2 regions of the Thermanaerosceptrum fracticalcis genome follow, and region 1 is predicted to be linked to the other one. Evidence: a T-box and tRNA genes for the amino acid it is inferred to sense, from the RefSeq annotation. Region 1 holds a T-box; the other holds one or more tRNA genes.
What was found. The T-box of region 1 lies ahead of thrS (threonine--tRNA ligase). A T-box ahead of a tRNA ligase gene usually reads a tRNA of that ligase, here a tRNA-Thr.
Positions count from the first base shown of each region.

Region 2: it encodes a tRNA-Thr, which carries the amino acid that the T-box ahead of thrS (threonine--tRNA ligase) is inferred to sense. The anticodon was not compared.

Region 1 covers NZ_CP045798.1:451,746-456,178, reverse strand. Annotated here, with positions in the region: ribosomal protein L20 leader region at 1-4, opposite strand, end outside; gene thrS (threonine--tRNA ligase) at 56-1,960, opposite strand; T-box leader at 2,197-2,414, opposite strand; gene BR63_RS02370 (DUF445 domain-containing protein) at 2,488-3,180, opposite strand; gene ftsZ (cell division protein FtsZ) at 3,448-4,433, opposite strand, start outside.
Region 2 covers NZ_CP045798.1:2,985,532-2,989,964, forward strand. Annotated here, with positions in the region: gene BR63_RS15205 (copper amine oxidase N-terminal domain-containing protein) at 1-1,294, shown strand, start outside; tRNA gene BR63_RS15210 (tRNA-Thr) at 1,978-2,052, opposite strand; gene BR63_RS19800 (methyl-accepting chemotaxis protein) at 2,441-3,316, shown strand; gene BR63_RS15220 (ArsR/SmtB family transcription factor) at 3,450-3,737, shown strand; gene BR63_RS15225 (FAD-dependent oxidoreductase) at 3,737-4,433, shown strand, end outside.

The DNA.
Region 1 (4,433 bases):
AGATATATTGTAATTCTTAAACATTATATCAGCTCTTGGTGGGTAATGTCAAGAGTTAGACTCTGGTGGCAATTTCCTGAATAAGGTCTTTCTTAAATGTTTCATAATCCACGGTCCCCTGGTCACCCTGACCTCTTTTCCGGACGGCCACCGTGTTATTTTCCATCTCCTTATCTCCCACTACCAGCATATACGGTACTTTTTCCAGTTGGGCTTCTCTAATCTTGTAACCGATTTTCTCGTTACGGTCATCCAGTTCAACCCGGACATTAGCCTTAAAGAGATCGTCCGCCAATTTTTTGGCATAAAGGGCATGACGTTCCGTAATGGGTAAGACCTTGACCTGGACAGGCGCCAGCCACGTTGGGAAAGCGCCGGCATAATGCTCCGTTAAAATACCGATAAACCGTTCAATACTGCCAAAAGCGGTGCGGTGAACCATAACAGGGCGGTGTTTTTGTCCATCCTCACCTACATAAGTGAGAGCAAACTTTTCCGGGAGCTGGAAGTCCAACTGGATGGTGCCGCACTGCCAGGTGCGACCGATGGAGTCCCGCAAATGGAAATCGATCTTAGGACCATAAAAGGCCCCGTCACCGGGATTTATTTTATAAGACATCCCCTTTTCTTTTAAGGCCTGTTCTAAAGCATGAGTGGCGATCTCCCACATTTCATCAGAGCCCATGGCCTTTTCAGGCTTGGTCGATAACTCAACATGATACTGGAAGCCAAAAAGCCGGTAAATGGTATCAACCAGATCAATAACCCCTTTTACTTCACTGGTAATCTGGCTGGGGAGCATGAAGATATGGGCATCATCCTGGGTAAAGCTGCGCACCCTCATGAGGCCATGTAAAGCGCCGGACAATTCATGACGATGCACTAAACCCAATTCTCCCATACGGATGGGAAAATCCCGGTAACTGTGCAAATCGGAATTATAGATGAGCATGGCCCCGGGACAGTTCATAGGCTTAATGGCAAAATCCTCTTCATCAATCACTGTTGTATACATATTTTCTTTATAGTGATACCAGTGCCCCGAACGTTCCCACAACTGGCGGGTTAAAATGATGGGTGTCTTTACCTCTTGATAACCCCACTTGCGGTGTAATTCCCGCCAGTAGTTTTCCAGTTCATTACGGATAACCATTCCTTTGGGGAAGAAGAAGGGAAACCCGGGTCCCTCATCCATGATGGCAAAGAGTTTTAATTCCTGGCCCAGTTTACGGTGGTCGCGCTTTTTAGCCTCTTCGATTCTGAAGAGATATTCGTCGAGCTCGGCCTTTTTGGCAAAAGAAGTACCGTAAATCCTCTGCAGCATCTTATTCTTTTCACTACCCCGCCAGTAAGCTCCGGCCAGGCTTAATAGTTTAAGAGCCTTGATTTTACCGGTACTGGATACGTGGGGACCGGCACAAAGGTCCACAAAATCTCCCTGTTTATACAGGGTAATAGGGGTGTCCTCCGGTAAATCCTGAATCAATTCAACCTTATATTTTTCACCTTTATCCTCAAACAACTTGATGGCTTCTTCCCTGCTGATCTCCTGTCTTTCCAGAGGTAAATCTTCTTTGACGATGTTCTCCATTTCTTTCTCAATCTTGGCCAGGTCATCGGGCGTAAAGGTATGCTCCGAGTCAAAATCGTAATAAAAACCATCGGCAATGGCGGGACCAATACCCAGCTTGGTTCCGGGGAAAAGTCGCTGTACGGCCTGGGCTAAGATGTGCGATGAGGTATGACGGAAAGCGTTCTTAGCTTCCACATCTTCAAAGGTCAATATCTCCAGTGTCCCATCTTCTTCTACTTTGTAAGACAGGTCAACGACACTGTTGTTAAATTTCCCTACCAGGGCATTCCTGGCCAACCCTTTACTGATGTCCTCGGCAATTTCACCGATGCTTATTCCCGCCTGGTATTCCCGGACTGAACCGTCTTTTAGTGTAACTTTTACCATTTTATCTTCCCTCCCAAGATATATTTGTGGACATTCCTGTCCTCAGAGAACTACCTTCACTTCAGCAGGTGTGTCCCCTTTCCTTTTAAAAAATCGAGTAAAGTAAAGCCGAAGTAATTTGCTTCGGCTTTATCCTTCTCACAGAATCGTACGTACGGGCCTCGTATACGGCTCCTGGGTTCTTTCAACCCATCGGCTCAGTAAACATGCCGGACGAACAATAAAACCCCGTCCCATACAGGGACGAGGTTAACCCGCGGTTCCACCCTTTTAGAAGAAGGTCTTCTTCCACTCTTTACCCGTTAACGCCGGACTACGTTTTCTCCTACTGCATAGTTTCGGAGAAAAAGCTCACAGGTGGTCTTTCGAAAACCTTCCTGGCGGTACTTGCAGCCTGGGGTACCACCTCTCTGGAGGAGACATTGCCGAAAGTTGTCCTGTTCACAGCTGTTATCATGATATTATTAAATTGTCACTGTAATAATGGTAATTATAATTTAGCTATTTAACCATGTCAATATTTATAGTTAGCGGATAAAGACGGCCAGCAGCCCTTGAGCAATGCCGATAATAAAACCTAAAATCCCACCAATTATCTCAATGTGTTTTAATTCTTCTTTAGCCAGCCTGGTAACCATCTCTTCCAGCTTGTTTAAATCCAGGGCCAAAATTTTATCTTCCACAATCTGCTTGATTTCTCTGGCAATATCCGACTCATCCTTAATAATATTCTGCAAGTTATCAAAAAAACTTATTACCTCCGCCCGGAAAGATTTACCGATGTATTCCAGGGTAGCAATCTTGATGTTTCTGGGTATAAAAGGAGGGATTTTCATCAGTACCCTTTCCTGGACATGACTGGCTACTTTACCGGCAATCCGCTCTTTAATTTCCGGGCGGGCAAGGCTTAAAGCAATATCGTTTCCCGTAAGTAAATCGGTACTGACAACATCACCGATAGCTACGGCAATATCCCTTTGTCGTTTGGGAATAAGTCCCTGGATTTTCCAGCCTATCAGAGGAACAACATAAGCCCGCCGAGGGCGAAAAAGCAGTTTAAGGGCTGCCACATTGGTCAGCCAGCCAATTAAAGCGCCAACCATTCCCATCAATAATATGAAGGCTATCTCTTTCATTTTTTCACCCGTGAAAAAAGTTTTCCCTGACAAAATAACAGAGATTCGGAAAATAAGCAAGTCTACAAATAATAGTAAAGACATGGAGCCCTCCGGTACTGCCCTTTACACTAAAATTGGTAAGCATCAAAATTAAAATCGAGTAAGGTAAAGCCGAAGTAATTTGCTTCGGCTTTATCCTTCTCACAGAACCGTACGTACGGGCCTCGTATACAGCTCCTGGGTTTCGTTCAACCCATCGGCTCAGTAAACATGCCGGACGAACAATAAATCTCCAGGCTGTTCCTGGAGATTCTATCCATATATATTGGCAACTGGACACTGATCAAAGGTCACAGGCGCAACGCACCTCTATTTTCTTCTCAAGAAAGGCGGGATATAGAGTTCATCGGGGAATGGTTTTACATCCATACCCATGAGAGGCTCCTGCTGTTTATGCTTTTGGTCAAAGCCCGTGGCAATAACGGTGACCCTTACTTCTTCCTTCATATTCTCATCAATAACGGCTCCGAAGATGATGTTAGCCTCAGGGTCAGCCGCCTGGGCAATAATTTCCGCGGCTTCATTAACTTCAAATAAACCTAAGCCGGGTCCACCTGTGATATTTAAGAGCACGCCCCGGGCACCCTCAATGGAAGTTTCCAAAAGGGGACTGGATATGGCGGCCCTGGCCGCAACAGCAGCACGGTTCTCGCCGGAAGAACTCCCGATACCCATAAGCGCGGTACCTGTCTCCTGCATGATGGTTTTCACATCGGCAAAGTCCAAGTTGATCAATCCTGGAACGGCAATAAGGTCAGAGATACCCTGCACACCCTGCCGCAGGACGTCATCGGCAATACGGAAGGCATCATTAATCGAGGTGTTCTTGTCCACCACCTGGAGCAGCTTTTCGTTGGGGATGACAATTAAGGTATCCACTTTGGCCTTGAGATTAGCAGTGCCTGTCTCTGCCTGACTGGAACGTTTACGTCCCTCAAAGGCAAAGGGCTTTGTTACTACGCCTACCGTTAAGGCTCCCATCTCTTTGGCGATTTGGGCCACAATGGGAGCCGCCCCCGTACCGGTGCCCCCTCCCATTCCAGCCGTAACAAAAACCATATCGGCACCTTTTAAGGCTGCCACTATCTCATCACGGCTTTCCTCGGCCGCTTTTTGTCCAATTTCCGGGTTTGCACCAGCCCCCAGCCCTCTGGTAAGCTTGGTACCGATTTGGATTTTATGTTCTGCTTTAGACAGATACAAGGCCTGGGCGTCAGTGTTGACAGCAATAAATTCTACACCTTTTAGGCCGCTTTCAATCATGCGGTTAACGGCATTGCTTCCTCCTCCACCCA
Region 2 (4,433 bases), 1.3 Mb from region 1:
TTCCGAGGCATATACCGTAACTTTTCGTGTTCCCTATGGTACTACGGTAACATCTTTAATCCCAAGTATCCTTATATCAGAAGGGGCTACTGTCAGCCCTGGCTCAGGTGTACCCCAGGATTTCTCCCAGCCTGCTACCTATCTTGTTACCGCCGAGGATTTATCTACACAGAACTGGGTAGTAATGTGTATAGTGGAATCACCTCCCGGCGAGAATAACGAGAACGATTCCCAGCAAAATAACGATAATCATAATGAGAACAATGACAATAATGAAGATGATTATGGCCATGACAATACTAGCCATGATGAAATAACCTCAGAAAGCAAAAGAAAGAAAAATGATGAGGCAATCCTGCGGGAAACGGTAAGAAGTACCGGGAAAGCATTCTTTTCTTTGACCGGGAGGCCAGAAGGTAAAGTAACTTTTTTGCTTGATTTCATCAATGAACTGGAAAAGAACAACGTGCCTCTAATCATTGAGAACAACGGTATTACCGTGGAGTTTCCTCCCGGCGTCTTAAAGACCTCGCTGTGGGAACAGGCTTTACAGCAGGGTCATTCTAATGTGGCCATAAAGATTGGAGAGTTAACAGATAACGATAAAAGAGGGGCAGTGGTCAGAGCTCTTACTGCCGAGGGATCTAATATAGCTGCTATAGGTTGCAAGATGGTGGAGTTATCTATTGAGACGTTTGGGGGCAGCGGGAATGCCAGTTACTCCAGGCAGGTAACCGGTTTTAATGAGCCTGTTTCAGTAACATTTGACATGTCCTCTATAAACTTAGGAATCTTACATATTGTAGAATTAAGCGGGGTAAGGATAGACAATGAAGTAACGCTTAATCCTGTGCCCCTGGGTGGTATTTATGATAGAAACAATAAAACATTCACCTTTTATACGGATAAATTTAGTATCTTAACGGTTGGCCAGGCTAAGAACTTGGTAACCATGAGCTTAATGGTAGGAAATACATTCAGTAAGGTAAACGGTATATTACGGGAAACTGATATTCCCATGCTTCTCTTTAATAATCGTGTCATGGTGCCTCTTCGTTTCATCGGTGAGGCATTAGGTGCAGAAATTCAATGGGAGGAGAACACAGGTACAATTATAGTAAGGCAGGGAAAGAACGAGGTAAAGTTAGTACTGAACCAACCCATACCCGGTTTTGATATAGCGGCCACCGTTATCAAGGGTAGGACTCTAGTGCCCATAAGGTATATAGCGGAATCCTTCGGGGCCCAGATCATGTGGTTTCCTCAAACGAAAACGGTTTATTTAGTCAGGTAATTTACAGAGAGAAAGCAAAAACAAGAGGCCGGATATCCGGCCTTTGCTATTTCAATATTTTATCCATGCTTTGTACGTTTTCTCTTAGTTTATCAACATAACCTAACTGTGCATTAACCCACTGTTCCTCTCGTTCTGGCACTTTTCCCGGATATGGTGTGGTCACCTTCAGTCCTTAGGCAGGTAACTACCCCAGGAAAGACCTGTATATGTTCATGAACCGGGAGGGAGGGAGAACGTGTTCTTTCCAACGCATGAACCCAACCTCCAATATGGTTATAATTAAACAGCATTTTTAGCGTGTGTAATTTTTGTAGAAAAATACTTCCTATTGCTTAATATATGCGCATTAATGTATACAATATATTTTCCCCAATCGCATTGACCTTTTTACAAGAAGGAAATATAATAGTATTACAAAAAGTTATATAACACGACCTAAGTAAGTGATGTATTATATAATAATACTTCATACAAAAGGAAGGGGGAGTAGAAAATGAACGCACCTATCCTTGCTAATATTGAGGAAGCTTTAGAAAAATTGGCGGCTTTAGAAGAAAAACGTGAAGAACTAAAGAAGACACCTTGTAGTCCATGGGGTGAATAAATAAAAACGCTTTCAAGGTTTTCCTTGAAAGCGTTTTTATTTATTGATTTTTTTCTTTTGCGAAAATTAATATAACTGGAGCTGATGGCGGGATTTGAACCCGCGACCTATTGATTACGAATCAATTGCTCTACCGCTGAGCTACACCAGCACCTTAATACAACTAAATTATATGTAGCCAAATTCAAATTGTCAATTTTATAGTGTAAAGATTAAACGAGAAAATAAATAAATCTGTTGTTTATCATTCTTATTTTAATTATTTGATAATATTTATATAATTGTAGTAGCTATGGAAAAAGGAGATAAAAGAATGCACAAGCTGTTACTTTAAAAAGAGATATCTAACTGTAAATTCATGAATTTAAGAAAGTTATACCTTCTTAAATTAGAACAAAAAACGGGTTTTTGATTGGAATTCAATTTATGTTAAATTTATATGTAATTGTTCCCCGAGATTTAACGTTGTGAGGAAAGTAGTTTATAATAAAGAATATAAAAGATACAAAGAGAGAATTTGTTTATATGGGGGGTCAGGTATGAATCTTTTAGAGGGGTTGGAAGCTGTTACAGGACGTGAGGCTCTCCGCCATTTTGCCCGTATTGCTCAGTACATCAATGATATTACGCTGGCTGACATCAGCTTCTCTGTCATTGAGGGTGATACCTACTTGGCTTATGTTCCGGGAAGAAACATCAATTTTGGACGCAAACCGGGGGACAAGCTTAAGCCGGGGACCGCAGGCTATCAGTGCATGATGGAAAAGAGGCGAGTCATTAAAGAATTTACCCGGGAGCAATCCGTTTACGGTGTACCTTACATAGCCAATGCTTTTCCCATTAAAGATGAAACAGGAAATGTGGTTGGCTGCATTGTTACGGCAGAGGATATTACGATGCAGGCCGTTGTACGGGAAACAGCCCAGCTGTTAAGTGCGGCTTCACAGCAATTGGCGGCAGCTATCCAGACCATGAACGGGCAAATGGAAGAAATGGCGGCCTCGGGGGAAAACTTAACTTCCATTACGAGCCAGGCCGTAGACAAAGTAAAAGACACGGACAACGTGGTGGTCTTTATTCAGGAAGTAGCCAAGCAGACCAACCTGCTGGGTCTCAATGCGGCTATTGAGGCGGCCAGAGTAGGAGAAGCAGGAAGGGGCTTCGGGGTTGTAGCGGAAGAGGTGCGCAAACTGGCTGTTAATTCTGCCGAGTCGGCTAAGCAAATTAAACAGGTTTTAAATCATGTACAGGATGCAATTTTGCAGATCAACACGAATACTACTACCCTAAAAGAAGCTATTCACGAACAGGTCACTACCATTGAGGAAATAGCGGCTTCCAGTGAGGAAATGTCCGCTATGGCTCATAAACTGGAAAAGCTGGCCCAGGATTTACTGGATGTAAGTAAAAAATAAGGGTGTTACCCAGGAGGGCGTAAGAAGCCCTCCTGTTTTTAATAAATTATGGAATGTTATTTAAAGTATTGACACTGCGTAATATATGGATAATAATATATATGAAAACAAACATATAAGTATGGTGATAATCGTGCACGATTACACGAAGTTTAATGGGGAAGCAGAAATACTTAAAGTCCTGGGCCATCCTATCAGGCTGTGTATAGTTACGGGTTTACTGGGTAAGGAATGTAATGTAACTACCATGCAGCAGTGCCTGAAACTCCCTCAACCCATTATATCCCAGCACTTAGCTGTTCTTAAGAAGAAGGGGATTATTGAAGGGGGGCGCAAGGGCACGGAGATATCGTACAGGGTAGTAAATGAAAAGGCCAGGGCAGTGGCGGAGTTACTATGGAATTTAAGAGGTGAGAGGTAGTGGGCAAAAGGTTAGTAGTAATTGGCGGTGTAGCTGCCGGCACTAAAGCGGCTAGTAAAGCCAAACGGGAAAATATGGACCTGGAAGTGATAGTGCTCACAAGGGACAAAGATATTTCTTATGCAGGCTGTGGTCTCCCTTATTACATAGGGGGCTTAATTAAAGAGAGAAAAGAATTGGTTGTAAGAGGGCCGGAAGAATTTGAGATAGAACAAGGGATTCATGTTTTGACCAGACGTGAGGTTACCAGGATCATCCCGGATAAAAAGAGCCTGCTCTTTACGGAACTGGATACGGGTGCTATTCATGAAATTGGCTATGATTATTTAATAATTGCTACGGGGGCTTCTCCTGTTTTACCACGCTTGCCAGGTATTGATTTACAGAATATTTTTACCCTTAGGACAGTACAAAACGCCGAAGATATTCGTTGTCTGGTTGAAGAGGGACAGGTCGGTAAAGCAGTGGTAGTGGGAGCGGGTTTTATCGGCCTGGAGACAGCAGAAAATCTGGTTTTGCGCGGCTTGGAAGTAACCGTGGTAGAGATGGCGCCGGCAATTTTGCCGGGTTACGATGAGGAAATGGCTAAGTATGTAGAAAATTACCTGGTGGAGAAAGGCATCAACATCAAAACCGCTGTCAAAGTATGTGGATTCCGGGGGGATCCGGAAGGAAGAGTAAAAGAGGTCTTATTAG